Regions from separate parts of the Streptomyces sp. NBC_01635 genome, predicted to be linked through region 1. Evidence: riboswitches for the same ligand, from Rfam matches in the RefSeq annotation. Region 1 holds a riboswitch; each other region holds the start of a gene.
The links. A riboswitch is a leader RNA that binds a small molecule or an ion and turns the genes downstream of it on or off. The one in region 1 is predicted to bind cobalamin.
Positions count from the first base shown of each region.

Region 2: another riboswitch for cobalamin. It lies ahead of OHB56_RS32040 (energy-coupling factor ABC transporter permease); the one in region 1 lies ahead of OHB56_RS10340 (cobalamin biosynthesis protein).
Region 3: another riboswitch for cobalamin. It lies ahead of cobN (cobaltochelatase subunit CobN); the one in region 1 lies ahead of OHB56_RS10340 (cobalamin biosynthesis protein).

Region 1 covers NZ_CP109277.1:2,170,515-2,173,782, reverse strand. Annotated here, with positions in the region: gene OHB56_RS10345 (cobyric acid synthase) at 1-347, opposite strand, end outside; gene OHB56_RS10340 (cobalamin biosynthesis protein) at 356-1,342, opposite strand; cobalamin riboswitch at 1,467-1,606, opposite strand; gene OHB56_RS10335 (hypothetical protein) at 1,911-2,132, opposite strand; gene OHB56_RS10330 (inorganic phosphate transporter) at 2,201-3,268, opposite strand, start outside.
Region 2 covers NZ_CP109277.1:6,908,815-6,912,082, forward strand. Annotated here, with positions in the region: gene OHB56_RS32025 (energy-coupling factor ABC transporter ATP-binding protein) at 1-142, opposite strand, end outside; gene cbiQ (cobalt ECF transporter T component CbiQ) at 139-888, opposite strand; gene OHB56_RS32035 (energy-coupling factor ABC transporter substrate-binding protein) at 895-1,284, opposite strand; gene OHB56_RS32040 (energy-coupling factor ABC transporter permease) at 1,281-2,063, opposite strand; cobalamin riboswitch at 2,093-2,362, opposite strand; gene OHB56_RS32045 (ABC transporter substrate-binding protein) at 2,612-3,268, shown strand, end outside.
Region 3 covers NZ_CP109277.1:866,983-870,250, forward strand. Annotated here, with positions in the region: gene cobN (cobaltochelatase subunit CobN) at 1-1,946, opposite strand, end outside; cobalamin riboswitch at 2,037-2,186, opposite strand; gene cobG (precorrin-3B synthase) at 2,240-3,268, shown strand, end outside.

The DNA of each region.
Region 1 (3,268 bases):
GTGCCCAGGAGCTGCTGTTGCCGCCCGCCGTGGTAGCCGCGCGCGCTCATCTCACCGACCGGCCTGCCCAGCAGCACGACCTGGCTGCTCCGTTCCCCGCCCGGCTTGAGCAGCACCGGGTTCATCAGCGCGGTCGGCTCGATCCGGCAGGCCTGGGCCTGCATGGCCTGCGCCCGCCCGATCTCGGCGCCCTCCCGCGTCACGAACGAGTTCAGCGACATGTTCTGCGCCTTGAACGGCGCGACCTTGACGCCCTGCCGCACCAGCCACCGGCAGATCCCGGCGGTCACCACACTCTTGCCGGCGTCCGACGTCGTACCGGCGACCAGCAGCCCGCCGCCCGTCATACCGCCCCTCATGCCGTACGCCCCTTTCCGCGCACCCGGGGGACGGCCCGCGCAACGGCCCGTACACCGATGCGCGCGGCGGCGCCGACGCCGAGTGCCAGCCAGCCGACACGCCGTGAGAGCCGTACCGTGCGGTCGATGTCCGCCACGGTCACGGCACGGCCGCCGCCGTTGAGCACGGGCCGGTGCTCGACCCGCCCGGAGTAGGACAGCGTCCCGCCGAGCCGCACGCCGAGCGCGCCCGCGAAGGACGCCTCCACGGGCCCGGCGTTGGGACTCGGATGCTTCGCGGCATCCGTGCGCCAGGCCAGGACGGCACCCCGCGGGTCCGGCCCGGCGACCGCGGCGAGTACGGCGGTCAGCCGCGCCCCGGGCCACCCGGCGACGTCGTCGAGGCGCGCGGAGGCCCAGCCGTACCGCAGATGGCGGGGGGACTTGTGGCCGACCATGGCGTCCAGGGTGTTGACGGCCCGGAACCCGAGCAGCCCCGGCACACCGGCAACGGCACCCCATACCAGGGCGCCCACCACGGCGTCGGAGGTGTTCTCGGCGACGGACTCCACGACCGCGCGGGCGATCCCTTCGGCGTCCAGCGCCTGCGGGTCCCGTCCGCACAGGTGCGGCAGCCGGGCCCGCGCCGCCTCGATCCCCTCGACGGTCCCGGACTCCAGGGCGCGCCCGATGGCGCGGGCCTCCCGGGCCAGCGACGTCCCTCCGACGACGGCCCAGGTGGCCGCGCCGGTCAGGGCGACGGAGGCGGCGGGGGAGGATCGTACGCAGCGGGCGGCCAGGCTCCCCAGAGCGACGGCCCCGCCGACGCAGACGGCGGTGTGCAGCGCGCCCCGGCCCCGGTCGTCCTGCCACAGGACCCGTTCCACGGCAGCCGCGGCCCGCCCGAAAGCGGCGACCGGATGCCCTCGGCGGGGATCGCCGAGAAGCAGGTCGCCGAGGAGGCCGGCGGCGGCGCCGTACGCGAACTCGCGATCGGCACCCATGGGTTCAGCCGGTGAGGGATCCGGCGGGAGTGGCCGCCCCGAGCCGGGGCGGAGCATCGCTGGTCGACCTCAACAGGCAGCCGGGCATGGCGGTATGTCCTCACTCAGGGTGTCCACGCCCTGGTTCGACGAGACCGGCGGTGGGAGTTCCTGGCTTCCGGGGTCGTTCACCCCGGTGACAGTGGCGGGACCGCGCCGGATTCGCACCGGCTTCCTCTCCTGCCGCCGTAATGGCTCCGGAAGTCCACCACGGTCCGGAAGAACCGTCAACTTGCCTTTGACCTGCGAGGCTGAAGTGTGCTGAGGCCCACAGAGGGGTTTCGGAGGGTGAACCGCGGGCCGGGGATCCCGCGGCGTGACGGGCGGTGCGGGAACGGCCGGCAGGCGGTCCGGGAGCGGTCGACGGATGGTCCGGGAACCGCGGAACGGGCGGTACGGAGGCAAGGCGCCCCGCACCGCCCGCCGGACGGACGACATGACCCCGACCGGGACGCCGGCCCGGGTCCTGCCCCGTGATCAGGCGCCGTCAGGTGAATCGGACAGCTCTCGGACAGCCCTCGGGCAGTCGTCAGGCCATGATCAGATAGATCCCGTACGCCACCGCCGCCGCGCAGGCCGCGAAGCAGGTGTAGGCGCCGGTGACCGCCAGGACCGCGGACTGGCCCTGGGCGGCGGCCCGCTCACGGCGGGACAGGCCGGTGATGCCCAGGGTGAACAGGGCCACCAGGGCCACGGTGACCACGAGGCTGACGCCGAAGACGGAACCGAGGGCCGCCCAGTCGATCTTCATGGTGCTCTTCTCCTACGTGTCTTCCTGCGTGTCTTCCTGCGGGGCCTTCTGCGCGTCTCCCCGCGGGGTCAGACCGTGGTCCTGGCCGGAGGGGTCGCCGGGTCGGCGGGAGCCGGGATGGTGGCCGAGAGCTCCTCGGTCACGGGGCCCGCCGGAGGGGGGGCCACCGCGGCCATGGCTGCGGTCACGACGCCGCTCTGCTCCTCGCCGGGGGCGTCGGTGCCGGTGGTGTCGTCGGTGTCGTTGACGTTGGTGTGGTCGACGACCTCGCGCCGGGAGATCTTCCAGATCGCCGCACTGGAGGTGATCAGGAAGACCGCGACGAGAGCGGTGCCCCAGCTGCCGAAGCCGCAGACCCACTCGGCGATCGCCGCGACGATGGCCGCCGCCGGCAGCGTCAGACCCCAGGCGACGAACATCCGGGTGGCCGTCGACCAGCGGACCACGCCGCCCTTGCGGCCCAGGCCCGCACCCATCACGGAACCGGAGACGGAGTGCGTGGTGGACAGGGAGAAGCCGAGGTGGGAGGAGGCCAGGATGACCGTCGCGGCGCTGGTCTGGGCGACGAAGCCCTGCTGCGGCTGGAGGTCGGTCAGGCCCTTGCCCATGGTGCGGATGATGCGCCAGCCGCCGAGGTAGGTGCCGAGCGCGATGGCGATGCCCGCGGAGACGATGACCCACATCGGCGGGTCGGAGTCCGGGGCGAGAGTGCCGCCGGCGACCAGGGCCAGGGTGATGATGCCCATCGTCTTCTGGGCGTCGTTGGTGCCGTGGGCCAGGGAGACCAGACCGGCGGAGGCGATCTGTCCGGCCCGGTACCCCTTCTCGGAGGCCTTGCTGCCGGCAGCCTTGCGGTTCATGCGGTAGGTCAGCCGGGTCGCGAACATCGCGGCCAGGCCGGCGACCAGCGGCGCGGCGATCGCGGGGATCAGCACCTTGGTGACCAGGACGTCGCCGTGCACCGCGCCGAAGCCCGCCGAGGCGACGGTGGCGCCGATCAGGCCGCCCATCAGGGCGTGCGAGGAGCTGGACGGCAGACCGACCAGCCAGGTCAGGAGGTTCCAGAGGATCGCGCCGACCAGTGCGGCGAAGATGACCTCGGGACGGATGCCGGCCTCGTCGACGAGGCCCTTGGA
Region 2 (3,268 bases), 4.7 Mb from region 1:
TGCCGTTGCGGCCCAGCAGTGCGAGCGCGCGTCCCTCCCGCACCTCGAAGTCGAGGCCGGTGAGCACGGCCGGGCCGTCCTCGTAGGCGAAGGACGCGTCCCGCAGGGTGACCAGGGCGGGGACCGGGGCGGGATCGCTCATGGCATCCGGCTTTCCAGGAGAAGGGCGACGGCGGCCAGTGCCGCGAGGAGCAGCAGGCTCACGGCCGTGAACCGTACGGAGACGCGCGCCTCGGGCACCAGGACGCGCAGTGTGCCGTCGTAACCGCGCCCGGCGAGCCCCGCCTGCAACCGCGCCGCCCGGTCGAAGGACCGGACGAACGCCGTCGCGCCTAGACCGCCCAGCGAACGCCAGGACGCCGCCCGGGTGGTGTGCCCGAGCCGGGCCGCCTGCGCCTGACCGATCCGGCGCACCGAGTCGAGCAGCAGGAAACTCATGCGGTACATCACCAGGGCCACGTCCACCAGCGGTGCGGGCACCCCGGCCCGCACCAGACGCGGCAGCAGGTCCGACATCGGCGTGGTGAAGGCGAACAGCAGCACCCCGAGGGACGCCGCCGAGGTGCGCAGCAGCAACTCGCCCGCGCGCAGCGGTCCTTCGGGGGCCGGGGAAACGAACCCGTCCGGCCCGCCCACCTGCACCAGCAGGGTGAGCGCCCCGGTGACGCAGAAGCCCAGCGGCACCCGGTAGGCGCGCCACAACCGCCGGCCCGGCACCCCCGCCGGGCCCAGCAACGCCACGAGCGCGGTCACCAGCACCAGAGCCGCACCCGGCCACGGAGGCAGGGAGATCGCGAGCACGGTGAGCCCCAGCCCGAGCACGGCCTTGTCCACGGGATGACGGCGGCGCCAGCGACTGCTGTGCGCCGCCGCGTCGATCGGCAGCACGCGCGATCAGGCCCGGGGACCGGGGGAGACCGCCTCGTCGGGGAGCCCCGGGCCGGCGTCCGAGCCGGTACCGGGCGCCGGCTGCTGCTGCCGTGCCCGTTCCTCACCCTGCCGACGCCCGCGCCGCACCCCGAAGTAGTACGCCAGGACCCCCGCGCCGACGGCGGCCTGGAGGGCGAAGAGCCCCGACTCGATCTCACCGGACGGGGGCTCGTACAACGGGGAGAACCACGGCTCGTAGTCCGGTTCGAGCTCGGTGATGGCGGTCTCCGCCTCGCCGTCCGCACCGGCGAACGGCTCCTCCTTGTGGTCGCCGAGCCCGAGCGCCAGCGGCAGCACCGCGAGCGCGGCCACGGCGAGCAGCAGCAGGGTGTTGATTTTCGCGTTCCTGGTCATCGAGCCACCGTCCCGGTACCGGTCGTACCCGTCGTACTCGTTGTTCCCGCCGTGCCCGCCGTCTGCTTCGTCTCCGGCTCCGTTTCCGTCGCCGCCGTTTCCGTTGCCCCTCGCTTGCCGGTCAACAGCACGCCGAGGCGGGTCAGTTCGCCCTTGCTGGACTGCACCAGCAGGCGCATCACCAGGACGGTCAGCAGCCCTTCGCTCACCGCGAGCGGGATCTGCGTGACGGCGAAGATGGAGCCGAACTTCCCGAGCGCGCCCGGGAACCCGCTCCCCGGGTCGGGGAAGGCGAGCGCCAGTTGCACGCTGGTGACGCAGTACGTGGACAGGTCGGCGACGAACGCGCCGCAGAACACCGCGGCCATCAGCGGCGCCCCGGACCGCCGCGCCAGCCGGTACACGCCGTACCCCGCCCACGGCCCGACGATCGCCATCGAGAAGACGTTGGCGCCCAGCGTGGTCAGCCCGCCGTGGGCCAGCAACAGGGCCTGGAACAGCAGGGTGATGGTGCCCAGCACCGCCATGATCGGCGGCCGGAACAGGATGGCGCCCAGCCCGGTGCCGGTGGGGTGGGAGCAACTCCCGGTCACCGAGGGCAGTTTCAGCGCGGACAGAACGAAGGTGAACGCTCCCGAGGCGCCGAGCAGCAGCGTGCTCTCGGGATGTTCCCTGACTTCACGGATGAGCGACCGGGCTCCGTGGACGACGAACGGCGTAGCCGCGACGCCCCAGGCGACCGCGTGCGCCGGTGGCAGAAAACCTTCGGCAATGTGCATGGCTCAGCAGACCCTCTCCAGCACCTCGTGGATGGTTGACGCGCCTTGGCCGGTCTCCTGGCTGACGGGTACCACCGCCCGAGCTCCGCCTTCCCGGGTCCTGGGGCCTGTCGTCACATTCCTGCCCTCCGGGCGGACGACAGGAATGTGACGACAGGCCCCAAGTGGACCCAGTGGCTGCCCGTCGGTCCTGTCGGAGGACAGGACCAGGGGCCGGAGCCGGACTTCCCGATCACAGTGGCGAGGGCCGCACCGGTATCGCACCGGATTTCCCGTTCACCAAGGCGTGGCGACAGTAGACCCGGATCCGGCCCGGTGACAAGCGGGTGCCGGGGGCGCGCGGGCGGCGTTCCGCAGCTCGCCTCCCGGCGCACCCCCGCGGCCTCGAGGGCGGGGGTGCGCAGGTGGGGCGGCGGTCACACACGCGCCACCCGCCCGGGCGGCCACCGCGCGCCGAAGCGTCGGCATGGGGGGCCGGGGCCCTGGGCAGAACCTTGCTGCAATTAATATGCAAAAACGAATTCCAGTCAGCAGAGGTGTGAGGTTCGATGACGACCCGACGAATACGGCGTACCACCGGCGCGGCGGCCACGGCCGCCGCGTTCTCGCTGGCCGCCGCCTGCTCGGCGCCGACCGGCGGCTCGGACGCCGGCACGGGCGGCGGCGGGTCCGCCGAGTCCGTGGTGATCGGGGTCTCCACCGAGCCCGACACCCTGAACCCCCTGCTCGGCTACGGCAAGGACGGCAACTCCAAGATCTTCGACGGGCTGCTCGCCCGGGACGCCGACCTGAAACTCAAGCCCGCCCTCGCGAAGGCGCTTCCCGAGATCGCCGACGACGGCCGCACCTACACCTACACCCTGCGCCCGGGCGTCGAGTTCAGCGACGGCGAACCCCTCACCGCCGAAGACGTCGTCTACACGTACCGCACGGTCCTCGACGACAAGACCAACAACGCCGCCAAGAGCGAACTCGACGCCGTCAAGGAGGTCCGGGCGGACGGCGGCGACAAGGTCGTCTTCACCCTCAAGTACCCCTACGCGGCCTTCGCCGCCCGCACGGTGCTGCCCGTCGTCCCCGAACACATCGCGGGCAAGCAGGACCCCAACACCGGCTCCTTCAACACCGAGCCGATCGGCACCGGACCGTACGTCCTCACCGGCTGGAGCAAGGGCGAGAAGCTCACCTTCAAGGCGAACCCGGAC
Region 3 (3,268 bases), 1.3 Mb from region 1:
TCGTCCAGGCCGAGGTCGTGGTCCAGCTTGGCGGCCTGGATCAGGGTCCAGATCTGGGCGCGGATCGCCGGGAGCTTGGCCGGGTCCATGGCGGCGATCTGGGCGTACTCGTCGAGGAGTTGTTCCAGGCGCGCGATGTCGCCGTAGGAGTCGGCGCGGGCCATCGGGGGGACGAGGTGGTCGACGAGGGTGGCGTGGACCCGGCGCTTGGCCTGGGTGCCCTCGCCCGGGTCGTTGACCAGGAAGGGGTAGACGAGGGGGAGGTCGCCGAGGGCGGCGTCGGGGCCGCAGGCGGCGGACAGGCCGGCGTTCTTGCCCGGCAGCCACTCCAGGTTGCCGTGCTTGCCGAGGTGGATCATGGCGTCCGCGCCGAAGCCTCCGTCCTCGGCCCGCGCGGCGATCCAGCGGTAGGCGGCGAGGTAGTGGTGGGAGGGCGGCAGGTCGGGGTCGTGGTAGATGGCGATGGGGTTCTCGCCGAAGCCGCGCGGGGGCTGGATGAGGATCAGCAGGTTGCCGCGGCGCAGGGCGGCGAGGACGATGTCGCCCTCCGGGTTGCGGCTGCGGTCGAGGAACATCTCGCCCGGCGCCGGGCCCCAGTGCTCCTCGACGGCCGTGCGCAGTTGTCCGGGGAGGGTGGCGTACCAGCGCTTGTAGTCGGCGGCCGGGATGCGCACCGGGTTGCGGGCGAGCTGTTCCTCGGTGAGCCAGTCCTGGTCGTGGCCGCCCGCCTCGATCAGCGCGCGGATCAGTTCGTCGCCGTCCCCGGAGGCCAATCCCGGGACGTCGGTGTCGCCGAAGTCGTATCCCTCGTCCCGCAGCCGGCGCAGCAGGGCCACCGCGCTGGCGGGGGTGTCCAGGCCGACCGCGTTGCCGATGCGGGAGTGCTTGGTCGGGTAGGCGGACAGGACCAGGGCCAGGCGCTTGTCCGCGGCCGGGATGTGCCGCAGGCGGGCGTGGCGCACGGCGATGCCGGCCACGCGGGCGGCGCGCTCGGGGTCGGCGACGTAGGCCGGGAGGCCGTCGGCGTCGATCTCCTTGAAGGAGAACGGCACGGTGATCAGGCGGCCGTCGAACTCGGGCACGGCGATCTGACTGGCGGCGTCCAGCGGGGAGACGCCCTCGTCGTTCTCCTCCCAGACGGTGCGGGAGCCGGTCAGGCACAGGGCCTGGAGGATCGGCACGTCCAGGGTGGTGAGTGCGCCCGCGTCCCAGGACTCGTCGTCGCCGCCGGCGGACGCCTCGGCGGGCTTGGTGCCGCCGGCCGCGAGGACGGTCGTGACGATGACGTCCGCCGCGCGCAGTTCCTCGATCAGTTCGGGTTCGGGGGCGCGCAGGGAGGCCACGTACAGCGGCAGGGGCCGCCCGCCCGCGTTCTCCACGGCGTCGCACAGGGCGTGGACGAAGGCGGTGTTGCCGCTCATGTGATGGGCGCGGTAGTAGAGCACGGCGACGGTCGGGCCGTCGGTGTCCTCGCGGGGTGTGCGCTCCAGCGGGCCCCAGGTGGGCGCGGGCGCGGGCGCCTCGAAGCCGTGGCCGGTGAGCAGGACCGTGTCGGACAGGAAGCGGGCGAGCTGCTCAAGGTTGGCGGGTCCGCCGTGGGCGAGATAGGCGTGCGCCTCCGCGGCGATGCCGACGGGAACCGTGGAGGCGGCCATCAGCTGGGCGTCGGGGGCCTGTTCACCGGTGAGGACGACGACCGGACGGCCGTCGGCGAGCAGCAGGTCGAGGCCTTCCTCCCAGGCGCGCAGTCCGCCGAGGAGACGTACGACGACCAGGCCGACACCCTCGAGGAGCGCGGGCAGGTCGTCGAGCGGGAGGCGGGAGGGGTTGGCGAAGCGGTAGGGCACCGGGCCGTCGGCCGCTCGGGCGCTGAGCAGGTCCGTGTCGGACGTCGACAGGAGCAGGATGCGGGGGTGCGTCGAGTGCTCCCCGGACGAATGCGGCATGCGTCGGCCGGCCTTCCTCGGGGTCCGCGCCCCGGGTGGTGAGGTTGGGGTCTCTCCTGCTCTGGGGGCACCTCCCAGCGGTAGCTGGGGGAGGAGCCGAGAGCTTGGGGAAGGGAGTTCCTGACTCGTCCGGCCTCCTGGTGGCCGGACTCACAGTGGCGGGACCGCGCCGGATTCGCACCGGGCTTCCTCCCCTGTCGCCGTCGTGGCGATGGCGGATCTGATGATCCGCCGAGAATCATAGTAAGGGTCGGGGGAAGAGGGCAGGGCTCGGACGCCGTGTGACGGTCGGTATGCTCGCCGCCATGTCCACGGCTCCCCTCCCTCCGTCGTCCCAGGCCACAGTGGTCTCACGGGACCGTGGTGACGCCTGTCCGGGGTCGTTGCGGCTGCACACCGCGGACGACGGGGCGCTGGCCCGGGTCCGGGTGCCCGGCGGGGTGCTCACCGTGGCGCAGGCCGAGGCGCTCGTGGACGCGGCCGGTCGACTGGGCGACGGCGAACTGCATCTGACCTCGCGCGGCAATGTGCAGGTGCGTGGGCTGCGCGACGACTGCGGCGCCCGGCTCGCCGGGGTACTGGACGCGGCCGGACTCCTCCCCTCACCCGGGCACGAACGGACACGCAACATCGTCGCCTCACCGCTGTCCGGCCTCGACGGACGGGGTGTCCGGGATGTGCGGCCGTGGTTGTCGGCCCTGGACGAATCGCTGTGCGCGAGCGGGGCGGCGCGGGCGCTGTCCGGGCGGTTCCTGTTCGCGCTCGACGACGGGCGCGGCGATGTCGCCGGACTCGGCGCCGATGTGACCGTGCGTGCGGTCGACGACGGCGCACTGCTCACCGTCGGCTCGGCGGACGAGGCCCTGCGGGTGTCCGAGGACGAGGCGGCCCGTGCCGCGCTGCTCGCCGCCGAGGTGTTCCTCGACGTGCTGCGGGAGACCGGGGCACGGGTCTGGCGGGTCGACGAACTGGACCTCTCCCCGGGTGAGTTGACGCAGGCGGTCGGCTCCCGCCTGACCGCCGCCGGCATCGGCTGCGTTCCGGCGCCGAACGACCGCACCACAACGGAGGGTCCGCCTCCGGGGGTGATCGGGTCGGCTCTGTCCGTCCATGTCCCCCTGGGACGTCTCACGTCCCGTCAATGGCGGACCGTGACCCGGGTGGCCGCCGAAGTCCGGTCGGGCGAACTGCGCCTGACACCGTGGCGCGGCATTGTCGTCCCCGCCCCCGGGGCGAACGCGGCGGCAGCGGCCGACGCACTGGCCCGTCTCGCCGGCACCGGCCTGGTCACCGACGCCTCCTCCCCCTGGCTGCGCGTCGGT